Regions from separate parts of the Streptomyces sp. NPDC093510 genome, predicted to be linked through region 3. Evidence: riboswitches for the same ligand, from Rfam matches in the RefSeq annotation. Region 3 holds a riboswitch; each other region holds the start of a gene.

Region 1 (7,497 bases), on a different contig from region 3:
GGGCACGCCGACCAGCGCCTGGGCGAGCGGCACCAAAATCCACGACGAGCGCAGATCGAGCGGCGGCTTGTCGAGGGTGATCAGGAAGCCGAAGCCCACGGTCACCGCGGACACCCCGAGCGGCAGCATGAGCAGCGCGTCGAAGCCGCGCACGAGACGGCCGGCGCGCCGGGTGAGGGCGGCGGCCGCGAGCCCGCCGATCAGCACGGCGATGGCCGTGGCCACGACCGCGTACTCCAGCGAGTTCCAGACCGCCTCGATCGGCGGCACGAGGAAGGCGCCGCCGTCCGCCGAGGTCAGCTCCTTGTAGTACGTGATCCCGAAGCCGTCGGGGCCGTCGAACGACCGCTGGATCAGCACCCCGAGCGGCAGCAGTATCAGCAGAGCGACCGTCGCGATGACGAGCCCGAGCAGCGTCCGCTGCCCGGCGCCGCGCGGTTTGCGCGCCACCGCCGAGGCGTCGACGAGCTTCAGCGTGCTCTCGCGCCGCCTCGCCGTCCACGCGTGGACGGCGAGGATCAGTCCCACCGCGGCGAACTGCACGAGGGTCAGGACCGCGGCAGTCGGCAGGTCGAGCAGTTGCGCGGTCTGCCGGTAGACCTCCACTTCGAGCGTGGAGTACGCGGGTCCGCCGAGGATCTGCACGACGCCGAAGGACGTGAAGGTGAAGAGGAAGACCATGAGCGCCGCGGCGGCCACCGCCGGGCCGAGCGCGGGCAGCGTCACCGTCCGCCACGCCGTCCAGCGCGAGGCGCCGAGCATCCGCGCGGCCTCCTCCTGCCGCGGGTCGAGCTGCGACCAGAGCCCGCCGACGGTCCGTACGACGACCGCGTAGTTGAAGAACACGTGCGCGAGCAGGATCGCCCACACAGTGGTGTCCAGGCGCACGCCCCACAGCTCGTCGAAGAGCCCGCCCCGCCCGATCAGCGCGAGGAAGGCCGTCCCGACGACGACCGTCGGCAGCACGAACGGCACGGTGACGACGGCCCGCAGCACGCCCTTGCCCGGGAACTCGAAGCGCGCGAAGACGTACGCGCCGGGGAGCGCGATGAGCAGCGTGAGCGCGGTCGACGCGAGCGCCTGCCAGGTGGTGAACCACAGCACGTGCCGGATGTCGGACTGCCCGAGCACGTCCGTGATGCGCCCGAACTGCCAGGTCCCGCCGATGTGCAGCCCGCGCGCGACGATCGCCGAGACCGGATAGGCGAAGAAGAGCGCGAAGAACGCGACGGGCGCGACCATCAGACCGAGCCGCGCCGCGCTTCCCCGGCCGGACCCCGCGCGGGAGCGTGACTTCGTTACTTCAGTACGAGCGAGGTCCACGACTTGATCCACGGCTCGCGATTGTCGGCGATCTTCTTCGGGTCCATGGTTTGCGGCTTGTCGACCGTCACACCGTGCTCGGTGAACAGCTCGGGCAGCTCGATGCCCTCGCGCACCGGGTTCACGAACATGTTCAGCGGCATGTCCGCCTGGAACTCCTTGCCCGCGAGGAAGTCGAGGAGCGCCTTGCCGCCCTTCTCGTTCTTCGCGTTGCTGAGCAGGCCCGCGTACTCGACCTGGCGGAAGCAGGTGCCGGTCGCGACGCCGGTCGGGGCCTTCTTCGGCTGCGGCTCTCCGTAGAGGACCTCTACGGGCGGCGAGGAGGCGTAGGAGACGACGAGCGGCCGGTCGCCCTTGGCCTTCTTGCCGCCGGCGGACCCGGAGAACTCCTCGTTGTAGGCCTGCTCCCAGCCGTCGACGACCTTCACGCCGTTGGCCTTGAGCTTCTTCCAGTAGCTCTCCCAGCCCTTGTCGCCGTACTTCGCGGCGGTGCCGAGCAGGAAACCGAGGCCGGGAGAGGAGGTCGAGGCGTTCTCGGTGACGAGGAGGTTCTTGTACGCGGGCTCGGTCAGGTCCTCGAACGACTTCGGCGGCGCGAGCTTCTTGTCGGCGAAGTACTTCTTGTCGTAGTTGACGCAGATGTCACCGCTGTCGACGGGCGTGACCCGGTGCTTGCCCTGGTCGACCCGGAACTCCGGCTTGATCTTCTCCGAGCCCTTGACCTCGTACGACTGGAAGAGGCCGTTGTCGAGCGCCCGCGAGAGGAGAGTGTTGTCGACGCCGAAGAAGACGTCGCCCTGCGGGTTGTCCTTGGAGAGGATCGCCTTGTTCACGGCGGCGCCCGCGTCACCGTCCTTGAGGACCTTGACCTTGTAGCCGGAGCGCTTCTCGAAGTCCTTCAGCACGTCCTTGGAGACGTTGAAGGAGTCGTGGCTGACGAGGGTCACGCTCTTGGAGTCGGACCCTCCGGAATCACTGTCGGAGCTGCCGCACGCGGAGACCGCGACGAGCCCGACGCCGACCGCCACGGCGGTGAACGAAACCTTCTTGGTGGTGCCCCTGGTGCTCACTGACTTGGTGGTGCTCACTGGTTTTCCTCCTGGGTGACCAGGAAGAGACGCGGCCCTGCCCGCGCGCCGACGGCACGCGGGCAGGGCGCTACAGCTTGAGTGATGCCCGAACTTCCTACCCAGAATGACCTGGGCGAGGTTCAGAGGGTCTGCGGCCCACCTGTCCAAGGTGCCGCACTCTCAGCGCTGTGGCGCTCCCCTGTCGGAATATGCAGATGTGTGCACGCCCTCCTACAAGGGCGTACGTCCGCCAGACTACCTCTCGGCCGCGGCGAGCTGGCCGCACGCTCCGTCGATCTCCTGACCACGGGTGTCCCGGATCGTGACCGGCACACCATGGGCGGCGATGGCCTCCACGAACGCCTTCTCGTCCTCGGGCCGCGACGCCGTCCATTTGGAGCCCGGCGTCGGGTTCAGCGGAATCAGGTTCACGTGCACCGGCTTGCCCTTGAGCAGCCGGCCGAGCCGGTCACCGCGCCACGCCTGGTCGTTGATGTCCCGGATCAGCGCGTACTCGATGGAGAGGCGGCGGCCGGACTTGGCCGCGTACTCCCAGCCCGCGTCGAGCACCTCCCGCACCTTCCACCGCGTGTTGACGGGGACGAGCGTGTCACGCAGCTCGTCGTCCGGCGCGTGCAGCGAGATGGCCAGGCGGCACTTGAAGCCCTCGTCGGAGAACCGGTGGATGGCGGGCACGAGCCCCACCGTCGACACCGTGATCCCGCGCTGCGAGAGGCCGAGCCCGTCCGGCTCCGGGTCGGTGAGCCGGCGGATGGCGCCGGTCACGCGCTTGTAGTTGGCGAGCGGCTCACCCATGCCCATGAAGACGATGTTCGACAGCCGGGCGGGCCCGCCCGGGATCTCGCCGTCCCTGAGCGCCCGCATGCCGTCGACGATCTGGTGCACGATCTCGCCGGTCGACAGGTTCCGGTCGAGGCCGGCCTGTCCCGTGGCGCAGAAGGGGCAGTTCATGCCGCACCCGGCCTGCGAGCTGATGCACATGGTGACCCGGTCCGGATACCGCATCAGCACCGACTCGACGAGCGTCCCGTCGAAGAGGCGCCACAGCGTCTTACGGGTCGTGTCGTCGTCACAGCTGATGTGCCGCACCACGGACATCAGGTCGGGCAGCAGCGCCTCGCGGAGCTTGTCGCGCGCACCGGCGGGGATGTCGGTCCACTCGGCCGGGTCGTGCGCGTACCGCGCGAAGTAGTGCTGCGAGAGCTGCTTGGCACGGAACGGCTTCTCGCCGATGGCGGCGACGGCTTCCTTGCGCTCGGCGGGCGTGAGGTCGGCGAGATGCCGCGGGGGCTTCTTGGCACCGCGGGGCGCGACGAAAGTGAGTTCTCCGGGTACAGGCATGGTCCTTCCAGTGTCGCAGACATACGACAAGGGGCTCGCCGCCCTGTGGACAACGAACCCCTCACGCACATCTACGCAGGTCAGACCTGGTGTCAACCAGAGCCGACGAAGACCACGAGCAGCAGCCACACCACCGGCGCCGTCGGCAGGAGCGAGTCCAGGCGGTCCATGATGCCGCCGTGGCCGGGCAGCAGCGTGCCCATGTCCTTGATGCCGAGGTCCCGCTTGATCATCGACTCGCCGAGGTCACCGAGCGTGGCGCTCGCCGCGACCGCGAGGCCGATCAGCAGCCCCTGCCACCACTCGCCGCCGTCGATCAGGAAGTGCAGGCACAGCGCGCCCGCGGCCATCGCGAAGGTGACGGCACCGACCAGGCCCTCGCGGGTCTTGCCGGGGCTGATGCGCGGCGCCAGCTTGTGCTTGCCGAAGCGCCAGCCGATCGCGTACGCACCGGTGTCGCTGACCACGGTCAGGAGCAGGAAGGTGAGCACCCGCTGAGGACCGTCGTCCGCGGCCAGCATCAGCGCCACGAACGTCGCGAGGAACGGCACGTAGAAGGCGGCGAAGACACCCGCCGTGACGTCCTTCAGATAGCCCTCGGGCGGCTCGGTCATCCGCCAGACCAGCACGGCGAGCGCGGTGAGCGCCATCGCGACCCACGCGCCCTCGGGCCCGCGGACGTACCCGGCGACGACCATCGCCGCCCCGCCCACCGCGAGCGGCACGAGCGGCGCCTTGATGCCCTTGCGCTCCTCCAGGCGGGAGGTGAGCTCCCAGAGGCCGACGACGACGGCGACCGCTATGACGCCGACGAAGGCGGCCTTCACGACGAACAGCGACGCGACGATCACCGCGCCGAGGCCCACGCCCACCCCTATGGCCGCCCCGAGATCCCGTCCCGCGCTCTTCTTCTGCGGTGCCGCCGGGGCGGGCTTCGGCTGTGGTGCGCTGGGCATGGGCTCCTGCGGAGGCTCGTCACGGAACAGGGGGCCGCCCATCCGAGTGGCCCCCCGGTCGTCGTCCTGGTCTCCGCCGTTCACGGGTACGTCGGGCACGATGGGCATGGGCTGCGTCTCAGACGGAAACAGCGCGTCCTGCGCATCGTACGCGGGACCTGGCGGGGTCGCCCCCTGGCCGGGCCCCTGGTCGGGCGGCCCCCAATACCCGGCTCTGGGCGGCGCCCCCCAGGAAGAGTCGTTCACGGATGGGTTCCCTGATTCCTCGGACTCGAGCCTCGGCTCAGACTTCGAGCAGCTCGGCTTCCTTGTGCTTGAGCAGCTCGTCCACCTGGGTGACGTACTTCGCGGTGGTGTCGTCGAGCTCCTTCTCACCGCGACGGCCCTCGTCCTCGCCGATGTCCCCGTCCTTGATCGCCTTGTCGAGGGCCTCCTTGGCCTTGCGACGGATCGACCGGATCGAGATCTTGGAGTCCTCGGCCTTGGTCTTGGCGACCTTGATGAACTCCTTGCGGCGGTCCTGGGTGAGCTCCGGGAAGGTCACCCGGATGATGTTGCCGTCGTTGCTCGGGTTGACGCCGAGGTCGGAGTCCCGGATCGCCTGCTCGATGTTGCGCAGCGCGCTCTTGTCGAACGGGGTCACCACGGCCATCCGCGGCTCGGGCACCGAGAACGAGGCCAGCTGGTTGATCGGCGTCAGTGCGCCGTAGTAGTCAGCCACGATCTTGTTGAACATCGCCGGGTGCGCACGGCCGGTGCGGATCGCGGCGAAGTCCTCCTTGGCGACCACGACGGCCTTCTCCATCTTCTCCTCGGCCTCGAGGAGGGTCTCTTCGATCACCACTTGCTCCTGCGTGTCTTGAGTGGCCCGGCTAGCACGGGGCGGCCGGCTGCGTCGCGTCTCTTTCCTGCACGGTGTCCGACCGGCAGGGCTTTGTCCATCCCTCTCAAGTGACGTCTCGCGTCCGTCTCTTGAGACTGGTCCAGATCCCTGGGGTCAGGCCCGGCTTCCCTGGTCGCCCACGAGTGTGCCGATCTTCTCACCCTTGACGGCCCGGGCGATATTGCCCTCGGAGAGCAGCTCGAAGACCAGGATGGGCAGCTTGTTGTCCCGGCACAGCGTGATGGCCGTCATGTCGGCGACCTTCAGGTCGCGCGTGATGACCTCGCCGTAGCCGAGCGAGTCGAACTTCACCGCGTCGGGGTTGGTCTTCGGGTCGGAGTCGTAGACCCCGTCCACGCCGTTCTTGCCCATGAGCAGCGCCTCGGCGTCGATCTCCAGGGCGCGCTGCGCTGCGGTGGTGTCGGTCGAGAAGTACGGCATGCCCATGCCGGCGCCGAAGATGACCACACGGCCCTTCTCCAGGTGGCGCACGGCCCGCAGCGGGATGTACGGCTCCGCGACCTGTCCCATGGTGATGGCGGTCTGGACGCGGCAGCCGATGCCTTCCTTCTCCAGGAAGTCCTGCAGCGCGAGACAGTTCATGACGGTACCGAGCATGCCCATGTAGTCGGAGCGGGCCCGGTCCATGCCGCGCTGCTGGAGCTCGGCGCCGCGGAAGAAGTTGCCGCCGCCGATGACGATGGCGATCTGGGCGCCGTCACGGACGACGGCCGCGATCTCGCGGGCGATGGCGTGCACCACGTCGGGGTCGACCCCGAGGCCGCCCCCACCGGCGAACGCCTCGCCGGAGAGCTTCAGCAGGAAGCGTCCGGCAACTTTGCCGTCGTCACTCTTCGAGTCGGCCTTGGTGGTCATGTGGTTCTCGCTTCTCTTACTAGGCACACATACGAAGAAGGCCACTGCCGGTGGGGTGTTGTTCGCATCCCATGCTCGGCAGTGGCCTCCTCGTCAGATCCTGCGGTCGTACATCGCGCACGAGTGCCGTGCGCGGGCGACCGCTGTCGACCCTAGCGGGGTCTACCGTCGATCGCGGTACGGACTCAGATGCCGACCTTGATACGCGAGAAGCGCTTCAGGGTGACACCGGCCTCGGCGAGAACCTTCTCGACCGACTTCTTGTTGTCCAGCGCGTACGGCTGGCCGAGGAGGGTGGCCTCCTTGAAGAAGCCGTTGACGCGACCCTCGACGATCTTCGGCAGAGCGGCCTCGGGCTTGCCCTCGGCGCGGGTGGTCTCCTCGGCGACGCGACGCTCGGTCTCGACGACATCGGCCGGGACGTCCTCGCGGGAGAGGTACTTCGGCGCGAAGGCGGCGATGTGCTGGGCGATGCCCTTGGCGACGTCGGCGTCGGCCTTGTCCAGCTCGACGAGGACACCGATCTGCGGGGGCAGGTCGGGCATCGTGCGGTGCATGTACGCGGAGACGTAGGCGCCCGAGAACTGCGCGAAGCGGTCCAGGACGATCTTCTCGCCGAGGTTGGCGTTGGCCTCGTCGACGTACGCCTGGACCGTCTTGCCGGCCTCGATCTCGGACGCGAGCAGCGCCTTGAGGTCGGCCGGGGAGGTCTTGGCGATGTGGGCGGCGAGGTTGTTCGCCACGGCCTGGAACTTGTCACCCTTGGCGACGAAGTCCGTCTCGCACTTCAGCTCGACGATGACACCCGAGGTGTTGTCGTCGGCGATGAGGGAGACCACGGCGCCGTTCTCGGCGGAGCGGCCCTCGCGCTTGGCGACGCCCTTCTGGCCCTTGATGCGGAGCGCCTCGACGGCCTTGTCGACGTCGCCCTCGGCCTCGTCGAGCGCCTTCTTGCAGTCCATCATGCCGGCGCCCGTGAGCTCACGGAGCTTCTTGACGTCAGCGGCGGTGTAGTTCGCCATGATCG
Region 2 (7,497 bases), on a different contig from region 3:
ACAGCAGAGCCGACGCGGAAGGATCGACGATTCCCTGGCGCACTGGCGCGACACCCTCGGCGTCCCCGTCTACTTCGCCGTCTACCGCGAGGGCGAGATCGAACTCGTGGCCGTCGCGGACACCCCCGGCAATCCCGCCGTCGAGGAGTGGGCGGATTTCCGGGAGACGGGACATGCCCACGCGATCGGCCAGTGTCTCCTCGGCCAGCTCGACGACGAGGCCCGACAGGACCACCTCGACCGCTATCCGGTCCAGTCGATCACGCGCTATTCGGTCCGGGACGACCGCACGTTCATGCGGCGGCTCGACTCGATGGAGCGGATGCGTCCCGTCGTGGAGCGTCAGGAGTACGCACTCGGGACGGTCTGCGCGGCGATTCCGATCACAGCCGGTGACACCGCGGCGACCATGGCCATTTCTGTTCCCTCCAGCCAAGCAGACCGGCTGCTGCCCGCTGCCCGTCAGTTGCAACGGGAGATCGGAAAGCTACTAGGAACACTCGCTTTCTCTATCAGCATCTGAAAACTCACTCCTTGTGATCTGCTGGGCACGTTAAGCAAGATGCCAGAGGTGCTGGGGAGTTGGTTCCTGGCCTCCGAGGGATAAGTGACGGGGTAGGGCGGATGGGCGAGACGGTGCAGGCAGAGGTCATGATGAGCTTCCTCGTTTCCGAGGAGCTGTCGTTCCGTATCCCGGTGGAGCTGCGCTACGAGATCGGTGATCCCTATGCCGTGCGGCTGACGTTCCATCTCCCGGGGGACACGCCGGTGACCTGGGCGTTCGGGCGGGAGCTGCTGATCGACGGGGTGGGTAGGCCGTGCGGGGACGGTGATGTCCGCGTCGAGCCCACCGGCCCCGACCTGTTCGACGAGGCTCTGATCAGGCTGCAGGTCGGCGGGGACCGGGCGCTGTTCCGGGTGGGCATTCCGCCACTGCTCGCCTTCCTCGACCGTACGGACAAGTTGGTGCCGCTCGGGCAGGAGCGGGCGCTCGCTGACTTCGAGGCGCATCTCGACGAGGCGCTCGACCGCATCCTCGCCGAGGAGCAGAACGCGGGCTGACCTACCGGCGTCAACGGAGGTGCGGCGAAGGCATTTTGGTGCATTTCAGGGGACCGGTGGCGGGCCGGTAGCGCACCGCTCGTGCACCGCCCGTACATCGGCGATGCGCCGGTGGTGGTCCGTACGGGCGGCACCCCGCCGCGGTCACCGCTTGCGGCGTCGCCCCGTACCGCCCCGCAAGGAGCGAGCCCCGCTCCCGGTGCCACCGGCGGAAGCTCCTGAGCCGACGGCAGCTCCCGAACCGGCGACGGCACCCGCTCCGCCCGCGGGGGTGCGGTCCGCCGAAACGACCAGGGCGGCCAGCGCGGTCGTCACCGGGACAGAGGCGACCAGACCGATCGAGCCGATCAGAGTGCGCACGATCTCCTCGGCGACCAACTCGCTGTTGGCGACCGTGCCCACGCTGGACTGCGCGATCGAGAAGAGCAGCAACAGGGGCAGTGCGGCACCCGCGTAGGCGAGGACGAGGGTGTTGACGACCGAGGCGATGTGGTCGCGGCCGATGCGGATGCCCGCGCGGTACAGGCCACGCCAGCCCATCGTCGGATTGGCCTGATGCAGCTCCCAGACCGCCGAGGTCTGGGTGACGGTCACGTCGTCGAGGACGCCGAGCGAGCCGATGATGACGCCCGCGAGCAGCAGGCCGCTCATGTCGATGGACGGGTACAGGCCATGAATGAGGCCTGTGTTGTCGTCCGTGTTGCCGGTGAGCGCGGCCCAGCCGATGAAGAGCGAGCCGAGCAGGCCGATGAGGAGGAGGGAGATGAGCGTGCCGAGTACCGCGACCGAGGTGCGGGCGGTGAGGCCATGGCAGAGATAGAGCGCGATCAGCATGATGGCGCTCGCCCCGATCACCGCCACGACCAGCGGGTTCGAGCCCTGAAGGATGGCCGGCAGGATGAAGAACGTGAGCACCATGAAGCTGATGGCGAGCGCGACCAGGGCCATCACACCGCGCAGCCGTCCCACCACGACGACGGCGAGCGCGAAGATGCCGGCGAGCAGCGCCATCGGGATCTTTCGGTTCACATCGGTGACCGAGTACTGCAGCCCCTCGGGCGCCTTGGGCTCGTAGGCGACCACCACCTCTTGGCCCTGGCGCAGTTGCCGGGGCGAGTCCGGCTGGATGATCTCGACGAAGGTGCGGCCCCTGTCCTTGCCGCTGCTCACCTCGATCGTCGCCTTCTTGCAGGTGCCCGCGGCCCGGGACTGGGCGGACTGGCCCTCGGCGGTGGACGTGTCACCGTTCGGCGGGGGCTGCGAGGGGCTGAGGTCCTTGCAGGGCAGCTCCTGCACCTTCGTCACCTTGGCCGACTGCGTCTGCCGGTCGAAACCGACACCGGTCCGCTCGTGCGAGGGTGTGCCGCCGGGCCAGAGCACCACGAGCCCCACGACGACCGCGGTGGCGAAGGGAATCAGCACCGCGGCGATGACCTTGCGCAGGTGTTCGGAGACGGGCGCGGCCGGTCCGTGGCTGTGGGAATGTCCGTGTCCGTGCCCCTCCGGAGGCGTCCCGGAGGCAGGCGGCTGCGAGGGCGGCGGGGGCGGCGGCTCTGTGGTGGTCACTGCCCGATCATCGCAAGAACGGAGGGGGCCCTCTGTTCAGCGCGGCCGACATGACGCTAGCGTGGAGCCACCTTTGCAATCGCGGGAGCTCGGAGCACCGGGCTGAGAGGGCGCTGACCTCCGTACGAAACTGCACCAGGAGTGCACGAACCGTACGGGATCCGCTGCGTCGACCGCCGAACCTGTTACCGGGTAATGCCGGCGTAGGGAGTAGGTCTCATGACCACATCGGACGCACGCACGCCTGCCTCCAGCAGCGACGACAGCACCACCGCAGCTGACGGGGCCGGGAAGTCCATCGGCTGGCACAAGGCGTATGTCGAGGGTTCACGCCCCGACCTGCGCGTGCCGGTCCGCCAGGTGCACCTCACCAACGGCAAGGCCGTCACCCTGTACGACACTTCGGGCCCGTACACCGACCCGTCGGCCGAGACCGACGTACGCCGCGGCCTGCCGCCGCTGCGGGAGAACTGGATCATCGCCCGCGGCGACACCGAGGAGTACGTGGGCCGTCCGCCCCGTCCCGAGGACGACGGCATCAAGCACACCTCGCCGCGCGGCGGGCTCAAGAACCTGGACGCGGTCTTCCCCGGCCGTCCCCGCCAGCCGCGCCGCGGCCGCGCGGGGCAGGCGGTGACGCAGCTCGCGTACGCCCGCCGCGGCGAGATCACGCCCGAGATGGAGTTCATCGGGATCCGCGAGAACATGGACCCCGAGATCGTGCGGGCGGAGGTCGCCGCGGGCCGTGCGGTGATCCCCGCCAACGTGAACCACCCGGAGATCGAGCCGATGATCATCGGCAAGAAGTTCCTGGTGAAGGTGAACGCCAACATCGGCAACTCCGCGGTCACTTCCTCCATCGAGGAGGAGGTGGACAAGATGACCTGGGCGACCCAGTGGGGCGCGGACACGGTCATGGACCTGTCCACCGGCCGCAACATCCACACCACCCGCGAGTGGGTCCTGCGCAACTCCCCCGTCCCGATCGGCACCGTCCCCCTCTACCAGGCCCTGGAGAAGGTCGACGGCAAGGCTGAGGAGCTGACCTGGGAGATCTACAAGGACACGGTCATCGAGCAGGCCGAACAGGGCGTGGACTACATGACGGTCCACGCGGGAGTGCGCCTCCCGTACGTCCCGCTCACCGCGCGCCGCAAGACCGGCATCGTCTCGCGCGGCGGTTCGATCATGGCCGCCTGGTGTCTCGCGCACCACAAGGAGAGCTTCCTCTACGAGCACTTCGAGGAGCTCTGCGAGATCCTCGCGGCGTACGACGTGACGTACTCGCTCGGCGACGGCCTGCGGCCCGGTTCGATCGCGGACGCCAACGACGAAGCGCAGTTCGCCGAGTTGAGGACGCTCGGGGAACTCAACACGATCGCCAAGCGTCACAACGTACAGACGATGATCGAGGGCCCCGGTCACGTCCCGATGCACAAGATCAAGGAGAACATCGACCTCCAGCAGGAGATCTGCGAGGAGGCGCCGTTCTACACGCTCGGCCCGCTGACCACCGACATCGCCCCCGCCTACGACCACATCACCTCCGGCATCGGCGCCGCGATGATCGGCTGGTGGGGCACGGCCATGCTCTGCTACGTCACGCCCAAGGAGCACCTGGGTCTGCCCAACCGCGACGACGTGAAGACCGGTGTCATCACGTACAAGATCGCGGCGCACGCGGCGGACCTCGCCAAGGGGCACCCGGGCGCACAGGACTGGGACGACGCGCTCTCGGACGCACGCTTCGAGTTCCGCTGGGAGGACCAGTTCAACCTGGCGCTCGACCCGGTCACGGCACGGGAGTTCCACGACGAGACGCTGCCGGCCGAGCCCGCGAAGACGGCGCACTTCTGCTCGATGTGCGGGCCGAAGTTCTGCAGCATGAAGATCTCGCAGGACATCCGTCGACAGCACGGCGGTGATCTGGACTCGGAGGAGATCGCGGCGGGCATGGAGCAGAAGTCGAAGGAGTTCGCGGCGAGCGGTAATCGGGTGTACCTGCCGTTGGCGGACTGACGAGCAGGTAAGCGCCGTTCCGGGAGATTTCGACTTCCGGGGCGGCGCTTCCTCGTGCGGCGAACAGCAGCGGATGTCTAGTGAGGGAGGACCGGTTCGGCGACCCGCAGGGCGTTGAGGACGGCGTCCTCGGTGGAGTGCACCTCGGGGTAGAGCTTCTCGGGGTCGGTGTGAAGTCGGTAGTCCCACACGATGCCGTAGATCCCGAACGTGACGAACGAGAGGAGGAAGTGCATACCGAAACTGCGGTTCAGGATCTGGACGGGTTTGAAGGTCAGTGGGTACCGGACAATCCCGAGCTTTACCCAGGCGACGCTGAGCTTGTCGTCGAAGTCCTGTTCCGTGAGCTGGATCTGCCACCAGAAGCGCATCGACCGATAGACGGCGATGTAGCCGTAGATCCCTAGCGTGATGAAGGACAGGAAGAGCGAGAGTCCAGCTTTGATCGGTTTGTGCTCGTCCTCGAAACGTTCTTTTACGAAGCGCTGCAGGTCGTCCAGCTCATCTTGGCTGGGACCGTACTGGCCATGCTCCTCGGCGTACTGCTTTGAGGCATCGATGACCGCATTGTAGTAGTGCATGCGGCGACCTCTGAAGAGGTCAGCACGGTTGAGTCGGCGATAGAACAGCACGACTCCATAGATTCCTAGCGTCACCCACGACAGAAGAAAGAAGTAGATGCCCCACCCGACGAATATCTGGTCCGTCGAGCGCCTCTCGTGCACGTAGCGGTCAACTTGCTGCACTGCTTGGATCTGTTCCATGTGGGCCCCCAGTTTTGATCAGCCCTCGTCGGTGTCGGGTGTGATCTTCTTCTGGGGAGACATCAGCGGCTCAATCCCACGGAGACGGGTTGCCCGTCCTCAGCACGTCCAGCGATCGCACTCTCTTTGCCCAGCGTATGCCTGGCGCGGTGCAAAAGACCCTGTTGTGCGGCTCTGTTATTCGGGGGCTGCCCAATTTGCTGAGCAGTCCTGTGGTGGGTCAGACAGAGGGCTACCGGATTGGCTTGCGGCGGCGCATGGGAGTGCCAGTTCGACGTGTAGATGGCAGTGGGAATGGGCACTGATCGCCAAAGATCCTGCACCCGGGGCTCAGAGACCGACCCGCTCGGGCCGTCCGGCGTCACGCCTACGGGATTTCGGGTCGTCGGGCCTTCGGGGATGTCGCGCCTTCGCGCGGGAGCAAGGCCGTGTGCCGGCTTTCGGCCGGGCACTGCCCTGCTCTCGCGCGTGCCCTGTTTCTCGGTTGTCGTCGTGGGTGGCCCCGTCCGTGTGGACAAGGCGGTCGCGGACGTGTCGGTCCCACCCACCTGTCGGTACGCCTCCGGCTTGCGCCGCCGCTCGCCGGCAGCGGCGCGTCGAGGCGGTGTTGAGCCCCATGGCCTGGCCCCGCCCGGCCCAGCCCCGGTGCCGCTACTCCGGCTTGTGGTCGGGGCCGCCGAAATCGGGGCTCGAGAAGTCGGGGCTCGAGAAGCTCGGACGCGGCCCCGCGGTGGGACCGCCGTCCGGGCTGCTGAACCCCGGCCTGTGATAGCCGAGTTGGGGCATACGGCCGTGTGCCCCGGAACCACCCGCGTTCGCCGACGGCGTGCGGGCCGCGGGGGCCCCGCCCGGTTCCCTCAGAGCCTCCCGCAGGAACGGGACGACGCCCCGCTCGAGGAGCGCCCGGCCCCAGTCTTCCCTGGCGCGGGACACCTCCTCGTGCTGTTCGCCGTGCAGTCCTGCCTGGAGCGAGGTGGAGCCGTTGCGCAGGGCGGTCAGAAGCAGACCGACCGCGGCGACCAGGATGCCCCCGGCGGTGAGCGCGCCGAACAGCCACCCCGCGGTGAGCAGGGTGTCCGCGAAGGCGGGCTCGGGGTTGAGCATCTTCAGGATGTAACCGACGAGCAGGAATATCGCGGCGGCCGTCCCCGCGAGGACGGGTGCGAGGACCGCGACGACGGCGATCGCCCCGGCTCCCGCTGCCGCTGGTTCGGCGACCTCGCCCATCGTGGTGGCGAGGCTGACGCCGCCGGAGCCCGACTCCGCGGCGCTCTGTCCATTCCCTTCGCGGATCGACGTGGACGACGGTCGAGGTTCGCGCAACTCCTCGCGAACCTGCACGTAGTGCGCGTACTCGGCCGCGGCTGCGGCCGTGATCAGTGCTGTCGCGTTCAGGGCCATGGTGCGCAGTTGTTCGGTGTTGAGCCGCTGGCCCACGGCGGCGAGTTCAGGACGGTCAGGTGCGGTGCGCAGCGCCTCATCAAGGATCCGCTCGTATTCGGGGCGGTCCTCATTGAGCAGGTGTGGAGCGCTGTTCATGTGCATCCCCCGATGCTCCGTAGGGCTGAGGCTCGCATGGCTGCGAGCCGTTGGGCAGAAACGGAGGGGAGCCTGCTACGGATAAGCCGATGGTAGAGCCGTGACGGCACGCGGTGACAGGGGGTTTCCGGAAATTGCCCCCCTGGTCAGCGTGATCGTGTAGAGGAGCGCCTGCCCGCGGAACGTTCAGACAGGCAGGGGAAGTTGGCAGACCAGTAGCTTTCCGGCCATGGTCACTCCGCCGTCCATGGCGATGGCCAGGCCGTCGGCGTAGACGTGCGGGCCCTCGATGACCGGACCGCCGCCGTCCGACTCGTCCTCGGAGCCGACGTCGCCCAGGAGGTAGGGGATGGGGCTGTGACCGTGGACGATGCGTGTGCCGCCGTACATGTCGAGAAGTTCGCGCACGGCCGAGGGGCCCGACTCGTCACGGAAGGCGAAGCGCTTGGTGAACTTGCGGAAGAGGTCCCAGCACTCGTCGGCGTCGTTGCGCGTGAGGGTCTCCCGGATGGTGTCGTTCACCGCCTCGATCGAGTCACCGTAATCC
Region 3 (7,497 bases):
GCGGCGCCGAGCGCGGCGAGGACCGGCTCCAGGATGTCGAGCGCGGCCCGCGGCTGGAGGGCGCCGCGCTCGCGCAGGACGTCGCGCAGGGTGCAGCCCGCGACGTACTCCATCGCGAGGTAGACGTACGACCCGTCCGTGCCCTGGTCGAAGACACCGACCACGTTCGGATGGGAGAGGCGGGCCACCGATTTGGCCTCGCGGATGAAACGGTCCACGAAGGAGGCGTCGGCCGCCAGCGTCGGGTGCATCACCTTGAGCGCGAGCACGCGGTCGAGGCGGGTGTCCACGGCCCGGTAGACCGTGGCCATCCCGCCGACCGCGACGCGCCCGTCGATGCGGTAACGGCTGTCGAGCAGCTGCCCGACGAGCGGGTCCTGAAGGGTCGTGTCCACGCAGGGGAGTCTACGAGCCGCCACCGACACCTCGTCCCGGCCGGTCCTCCCCGCGGCCGGACTGCAGCCGAGCTGTGACAGGCGACGGGCCGGGGCGCCCCGTCAGGGGCGCGGGGAACCGCGCGACAAGCCCCCACTGGCGGGCAGCCGCGAACGAACAGACCCTCCCTGGCACGGCGAGGGTGTCAGAACGCGGGCCGCTCCGGATCGAGCCGCGCCATACCCTCCGCAGGAGAGGACGCCTCGGCGAAGTGCCGCCGCGGGATACGCCCGGCCCGGCGCGCGAGCCGCCCGGCCTCGACGCCGTGCCGCATGGCCTCGGCCATCAGGACCGGCTCCTGCGCCCGCGTCACCGCGGAGGCGAGCATCACACCCGCGCACCCCAGCTCCATCGCGATCACCGCGTCGGACGCCGTGCCCGCGCCCGCGTCGAGGATCACCGGCACGCGCGCGTGCTCCACGATCAGCTGGAAGTTGTGCGGATTGCGGATGCCGAGCCCGGAGCCGATGGGCGAGCCGAGCGGCATGATCGCCGCGCAGCCCACGTCCTCCAGCTTCCGCGCGAGCACCGGGTCGTCGTTCGTGTACGGCAGGACGGTGAAACCGTCGTCCACCAAGGTCTCGGCGGCGTCCAGGAGCTCGACCGGATCGGGCAGCAGGGTGCGCTCGTCGGCGATCACCTCCAGCTTCACCAGGTCCGTGCCGAGCGCCTCCCGCGCGAGCCGGGCGGTCAGGACGGCCTCGCCCGCCGTGAAGCAGCCCGCCGTGTTGGGCAGGACACGGATGCCGAGCCGGTCCAGGACGGAGAGCACGGAGCCCTGCACGCCCGGGTCGAGGCGGCGCATCGCGACGGTGGTCAGCTCCGTGCCGGACGCGACGAGGGACCGCTCCAGGACGTCGAGGCTGGGCGCCCCTCCCGTGCCCATGATCAGGCGCGAGGAGAGGGTGAGCCCGCCGATGACGAAGGGGTCGTCTGCCATGGTGGTTCAGCCTCCCTGGACGGCGGTGAGTATTTCGACGCGGTCGCCCTCGGCGAGCGTCGTGGCGGGCCACTGCGCGCGCGGGACGACGGTTTCGTTGACGGCGGCGGCGACACCGGAGTGCGCCGAGGAGAGGGTGGCCACGACGGCTTCGAGCGTGGTGCCCGAGGCCACGTCGCGTGCCTCCCCGTTGACGGAAACGGCGAAGGGCGTGCTCATGCGTGCTGCTCCGTGAAGTGCGGCGTGGCGGGAGGGGGTACGGGGGAGGGCTCGGCGAAGCGGAGCGGGGTGAACGGGAGCGCCTCGTCCGGCAGTTCACCGGTGGTCAGGGCGTGCGCCATGACGTCACCTGTGAGAGGCGTCAGCAGGACGCCGTTGCGGTGGTGCCCGGTGGCCAGGTGGAGCCCGGCGAGGCGCGTCGGGCCGAGCAGCGGCGCGTTGTCCGGCGAGCCGGGGCGCAGGCCGGCGCAGGTCTCGGTCAGCGGCAGCTCCGTGATGCCGGGGACGAGTTCGTGCGCGTCCCGCAGCAGTTCGTACACGCCGCCCGCGGTCACCGTCGTGTCCCAGCCGAGCTCCTCGCTGGTCGCGCCGACGACGAGCTCGCCGTTCTCGCGCGGTACGAGGTAGAGGTGGCTGCCGCGCACCACGGCCCGCACGGTGCGGCTCAGGAACGGCGCGTACGCCTTCGGCACCGTCAGCCGCAGCACCTGGCCCTTGACGGGCCGCACGGGCGGCACGACGTCGTCCGGGACGCCTCCGAGACGCCCGCTGAGACTGCCCGCCGCCAGCACAGTCAGGTCCGCGCTCAGCTCGGTGCCGTCGGCGAGGACGACGCCGCGCGCCCGGTCGTCCGCGACCGAGAGGCGCTCCGCCCAGCCGCGGTGGACGGCCACACCGGCCCGCTCGCAGGCCACCACGAGTGCCGCCGCGAGCCGGCGCGGGTCGACCTGGTGGTCGCCGTCGACCCGCAGCCCGCCGCGTACCCCCGGAGCGAGCATCGGCTCCAGGCGGCGGCACTCGCGGCCGCTCAGCCACTCCGATTCGAGCCCCGAACGGCGTTGCAGCGCGTGGAGTTCGCGCAGGTGGGCGCGGTCGTCGGAGTCGAGCGCGACGGCGAGCGTGCCGCACGCGCGATAGCCGAGGTCCTGCCCGCTCGCCTCGGTCAGCTCGGCGGCGAAGGCGGGATAGCGGCGGGCGGATTCGACGTTGAGGCCGAGCAGCGTCTGCTCGCCGTAGTGCAGTTCGGTGACGGCGGCCAGCATGCCCGCCGCGACCTGCGCGGCGCCGCCGCCCGGCTCGGGGTCGACGAGCGCGACGGAGAGCCCGCGCTGGGCGGCCCGCCAGGCCGTGACCAGGCCGATGACGCCGCCTCCCACGACGAGGACGTCAGAGGCGGCGGATGGTGCTGTCGTACGTGGATGCATGGGCGTCCAGCCCCTCCCTTCGCCGGCATGACCCGGATCAGGTTCGTACGGTCGGAGGCCGTCCCAGCCTCCCTCTCAGCCCGGTGCGTCCGGGCTCCCGCGAGTGCTCTGCACCGTCAGCCTAGCCCGTCGCTCCGCGTGGCAGTAGGGGAGCTGTCCGGGTGCGGGCAGTGACGGTGTGTCAGAGATCTCCCCGCCCGCACCTGAAGCCGCTCCCCGCGGCCGTCCTACAGTGATCGGGTGAGCGACCAGCAGAGGCAGAGCGGGAAACAGCGGCAGGCGGAGCGGCGCGTCGTCATCGTCGGCGCCGGAATGGCCGGGGTGCAGACCGCGGTGGCCCTGCGCGAACAAGGGTTCACCGGAACGGTCACCCTCGTCGGGGCGGAGCCGCACCAGCCGTACGACAGGCCTCCGCTGTCCAAGGCGGTGCTGCTCGGCAAGGCGGAGGGCTCCGCCTTCGACATCGACTTCGAGGCGCTCGGCATCGAGCTGGTCCTGGGCCGCGAGGTCACCGGCGTGCGCCCCGCCGACCACGCGCTGGACACCGCCGAGGGCTCCCTCGCGTACGACGTCCTGGTCGTCGCGACCGGCGCCGAACCGATCCGGCTGCCCGGCACCGAGGGCGTCCCCGGCGTGCACCTCCTGCGCACCCTGGACGACGCCGAGCGGCTGCGCCCGGTCCTCGCCCGGCAGCAGGACGTCGTGGTCGTCGGCGCGGGCTGGATCGGCGCGGAGTTCGCGACCGCCGCGCGCGAGGCGGGCTGTTCCGTCACCGTGGTCGAGGCCGCCGCACGGCCGCTCGCCGGGGCGCTGCCCGAAGAGGTCGCGGTCCCCATGACGGGCTGGTACGCGGACTCCGGGGCGGTCCTGCGCACCCACGCGCGCGTGGAGCGCGTCGAACCGGGCGAGGTCGTCCTGTCCGACGGGACCCGGCTGCCCGCGGGCGCCGTCGTCGTCGGCATCGGGGCGCGGCCCGCGACGGCCTGGCTCGCCGGCTCCGACATCGAGCTGGGAATCCACCGGGAGGTCGTGACCGACGACGGCCTGCGGGCCTCCGCCCCCGACGTGTACGCGGTCGGCGACTGCTCCTCCTTCCCTTCGGGAAGGTACGGCGAGCGTCTTCTCGTGCACCACTGGGACAACGCGCTGCAGGGCCCGCGCACGGTGGCGGCGAACATCATCGGCGAGACACCGGCGGCGTACGACCCGGTGCCGTACTTCTGGTCGGAGCAGTTCGGCCGCTTCGTGCAGTACGCGGGCCACCACGCCTCCGCGGACGAGCTGGTGTGGCGCGGCGACCCGACGGGCGTGGCCTGGTCGGTGTGCTGGCTGCGGGACGGCGCCCTCGTCGCGGTCCTCGCGGTGGGCCGCCCCAGGGACCTGGCCCAGGGCCGCAGGCTGATCGAGTCGGGCACCCGGCTGGACGCGGGCCTGACGGCGGACCCGTCGGTCCCGCTGAAGAAGGCGGCGCTGTAGCCGGACGGGCGCCGTCCGGTGCGTGTCACCGGCCAGGGATACGCTTGACCATGTGACCGAGATTGACGCAAAGACTGATGCTCTCGTCCCCGACTGGCTGCACCTCCCCGACATCGCGGAAATGCTCGATGTCGAGGTGACCCGTGTGCGCCAGCTGGTCAAGGAGGGCCAGCTGATCGCCGTACGCCGTGGGGAGAACCGGGCGCTCCAGGTGCCCGCCGCCTTCATCGACGGCGACAAGGTCGTCAAGGGCCTGGTCGGCACCTTGACGCTCCTGAGGGACGACGGCTTCTCCGACGAAGAGATGCTCGAGTGGCTCTTCACCCCCGACCCGACCCTGCCCGGTACGCCCGCGCAGGCACTGAGCGAGAATCGCGGCACGGAGGTGAAGCGCCGCGCCCAGGCGCTGGCTGTTTGACCTGACCGCACCATCGAAAACGCGAAAAACTCGAAAACGCGAAAACTCGAAAACGCGACAACGGGGGGACTTCTCCATGGCCGCCGACCACCGCGACCGGCTCGCCGACGCCCGGCTCTATCTGTGCACGGACGCCCGCAAGCGCCAGGGGGATCTCCCCGAGTTCCTCGACGCCGTCCTCGCGGGCGGCGTCGACATCGTGCAGCTGCGCGACAAGGGCATGGAGGCCGGCGAGGAGCTGGAGCACCTCCAGGTCTTCGCGGACGCCGCACGGCGGCACGACAAGCTCCTCGCGGTGAACGACCGCGCGGACGTCGCGCACGCCATCGGCGCCGATGTGCTGCATCTCGGCCAGGGCGACCTGCCCGTCCCCGCGGCCCGCGCCATCCTCGGCGGCAGCGACGACGTGCTGATCGGCCGCTCCACGCACGCCGAGGCGGAGGCCGCCGCGGCCGCCGTCCAGGACGGCGTGGACTACTTCTGCACCGGCCCGTGCTGGCCCACGCCCACCAAGCCGGGCCGCCACGCCCCGGGCCTCGACCTGGTCCGGTACACGGCCTCGCTCGGCACGGACCGGCCCTGGTTCGCCATCGGCGGCATCGACGCGGGCAACCTGGACGAGGTGCTCGAAGCGGGTGCGCGGCGCGTCGTCGTCGTGCGGGCGATCACCGAGGCCGACGACCCCGGGGCCGCCGCCGCGGACTTCGCGAAGCGGCTGCATACGTCTGTGTGAGCAACAGCCCGGGAGTGTCCGATCCGTGGACAACAAACCGGCAAACCGGCCATATCTCCCGGGTCCGGTTGGGCGACCGCTGAGCCCTGGCTAACCTTCCCGTATGGCCCTAGGCACAGCTTCGACCAGGACTGACCGTGCGCGCACGGTACGCGACATGCTCGCGACCGGTAAGACGACGTTCTCGTTCGAGTTCTCCGCCCCGAAAACCCCGAAGGGGGAGCGGAACCTCTGGAACGCGCTGCGCCGGGTCGAGGCGGTCGCCCCGGACTTCGTCTCCGTGACCTACGGCGCGGGCGGCTCGACGCGCACCGGCACGGTCAGGGAGACCCAGCAGATCGTCGCCGACACGACCCTGACGCCCGTCGCGCACCTGACCGCCGTCGACCACTCCGTGGCCGAGCTGCGCAACATCATCGGGCAGTACGCGGACGCGGGCATCAGGAACATGCTCGCGGTCCGCGGCGACCCGCCCGGCGACCCGCTCGGCGACTGGATCGCCCACCCGGAGGGCCTCACCTACGCCTCCGAGCTGGTCGAGCTCATCAAGGAGTCCGGCGATTTCTGCGTGGGCGTCGCCGCCTTCCCCGCGATGCATCCGCGCTCGCCCGACTGGGAGTCCGACACCCGGCACTTCATCGACAAGTGCCGGGCCGGCGCGGACTACGCGATCACGCAGATGTTCTTCGACCCCGAGGAGTACCTGCGGCTGCGCGACCGCGTGGAGGCGGCCGGGTGCGACACCCCGATCATCCCTGAGATGATGCCGGTCACCAACGTCCGCCAGCTCGACCGGCTGCCCCAGCTCAGCAACGCCGTGTTCCCGGCCGAGCTGAAAGAGCGGATCCTCTCGGCCAAAGACGATCCCGCCGCTGTACGCTCCATTGGCATCGAGTTCGCGACGGAGTTCTGCGCGCGGTTGCTGGCCGAAGGCGTGCCGGGGCTGCACTTCATCACGCTGAACAACTCCACGGCGACGCTGGAGATCTACGAGAATCTGGGCCTGCACCACCAGGCCTGAACGGTCGTACCCGCACCCGAGGGGCGGCGACCGCAGGGGAGAGGGGCGTACATGGGCTGGACGGTCCTCTACATCGCGTTCGGATGCGTCGCGCTGTGGCTGCTCGGCGAGGTGCTGCTGCAGTACAAGGCCAGGCTGCGCTGGCGTCTGCTGGCCTTCGTGGGCTTCCTCGGCGTCGTGGTCGGCGTGCTGATCCCCTCGGTGTGGATCATCGGGATCGGCGCCATCGCGTTCGCCACGGGCCAGACGTACGTGACGCTGTCGTTCCGCCGGGGCTTCTCCACCGGCTGGGCGCTCGGCGGCCGGCCGGGCCTGAGCAAGCGCCGCAAGAGGCCGGCGCAGGCCGCCGCGGCCGCCACGCGGGAACCGACGCTCCAGGTGTCCGACCTGGAGTACGAGCAGGTCCCGCCGCCGCCCGCGCACGGCCCGGACATCCCCGCGGGCGGGATCTACGAACCGGAGCCGATGCCCGACGACACCGGGCAGTACGGCGTGTACGACGACGCTCCCTACGCCCCGCCGACCACCGGCGACCAGCCAGGCGCCCACCAGAGCGACGGCTACGCCTACGACGCGGCCGCCTACACCGGCTACGACCAGCAGAACTACACGTACGACGGGTACGACGAGACGGGCCGACAGCAGTACGCCGCGTACTCCGACCCGTACATCGGCACGCAGACCTACGGCGCGCGGCAGAGCTACGACACCTACGGCGACCAGCAGCAGTACGCCCCGTACGGCGGCGACACCTACAGCGGCGGGCTCGGCGGAACGTACAACGACACCCCGCCCGGCGGCGTCTGGGTGCCGCACCAGCGCACCACCGACGAGCCGCACGGCGGCGAGCTCCCGCCCGAACAGCCGTACCCGTACCAGGGGCACGACGGGTCGGGGTACGACGAGCAGCAGTACCGGTACTGACCCTTCGCGCGGCCCGCCCGTCTCACCACCCGTGTCACCGCCCGTGTCACCGGGAGCCGCGGAACTCCGGGCCCTCGACGATCAGCCCCGCGACCAGCGTGCCGGACATTCCCGCGTGCGGCAGTC

The links. Region 3 has a riboswitch for thiamine pyrophosphate ahead of thiO (glycine oxidase ThiO). Riboswitches for the same ligand answer to the same signal wherever they lie in the genome.
Region 1: another riboswitch for thiamine pyrophosphate. It lies ahead of AB0N81_RS30910 (thiamine ABC transporter substrate-binding protein); the one in region 3 lies ahead of thiO (glycine oxidase ThiO).
Region 2: another riboswitch for thiamine pyrophosphate. It lies ahead of thiC (phosphomethylpyrimidine synthase ThiC); the one in region 3 lies ahead of thiO (glycine oxidase ThiO).

What each region holds. Positions count from the first base shown of each region.
Region 1 is NZ_JBFBEE010000022.1:108,086-115,582, forward strand. It holds gene AB0N81_RS30905 (iron ABC transporter permease) at 1-1,242, opposite strand, end outside; gene AB0N81_RS30910 (thiamine ABC transporter substrate-binding protein) at 1,299-2,411, opposite strand; TPP riboswitch at 2,488-2,604, opposite strand; gene rlmN (23S rRNA (adenine(2503)-C(2))-methyltransferase RlmN) at 2,649-3,755, opposite strand; gene AB0N81_RS30920 (phosphatidate cytidylyltransferase) at 3,848-4,957, opposite strand; gene frr (ribosome recycling factor) at 4,995-5,552, opposite strand; gene pyrH (UMP kinase) at 5,709-6,470, opposite strand; gene tsf (translation elongation factor Ts) at 6,656-7,492, opposite strand.
Region 2 is NZ_JBFBEE010000015.1:48,304-55,800, reverse strand. It holds gene AB0N81_RS24400 (helix-turn-helix domain-containing protein) at 1-523, shown strand, start outside; gene AB0N81_RS24395 (SsgA family sporulation/cell division regulator) at 625-1,062, shown strand; gene AB0N81_RS24390 (YibE/F family protein) at 1,207-2,628, opposite strand; TPP riboswitch at 2,700-2,855, shown strand; gene thiC (phosphomethylpyrimidine synthase ThiC) at 2,848-4,647, shown strand; gene AB0N81_RS24380 (DUF4234 domain-containing protein) at 4,725-5,411, opposite strand; gene AB0N81_RS24375 (hypothetical protein) at 6,063-6,956, opposite strand; gene AB0N81_RS24370 (metallophosphoesterase) at 7,137-7,497, opposite strand, start outside.
Region 3 is NZ_JBFBEE010000004.1:49,627-57,123, forward strand. It holds gene pknB (Stk1 family PASTA domain-containing Ser/Thr kinase) at 1-395, opposite strand, end outside; gene AB0N81_RS07290 (thiazole synthase) at 581-1,375, opposite strand; gene thiS (sulfur carrier protein ThiS) at 1,382-1,594, opposite strand; gene thiO (glycine oxidase ThiO) at 1,591-2,799, opposite strand; TPP riboswitch at 2,797-2,910, opposite strand; gene AB0N81_RS07305 (FAD-dependent oxidoreductase) at 3,112-4,275, shown strand; gene AB0N81_RS07310 (Rv2175c family DNA-binding protein) at 4,328-4,693, shown strand; gene thiE (thiamine phosphate synthase) at 4,770-5,426, shown strand; gene metF (methylenetetrahydrofolate reductase [NAD(P)H]) at 5,530-6,447, shown strand; gene AB0N81_RS07325 (hypothetical protein) at 6,499-7,371, shown strand; gene AB0N81_RS07330 (NAD(P)/FAD-dependent oxidoreductase) at 7,418-7,497, opposite strand, start outside.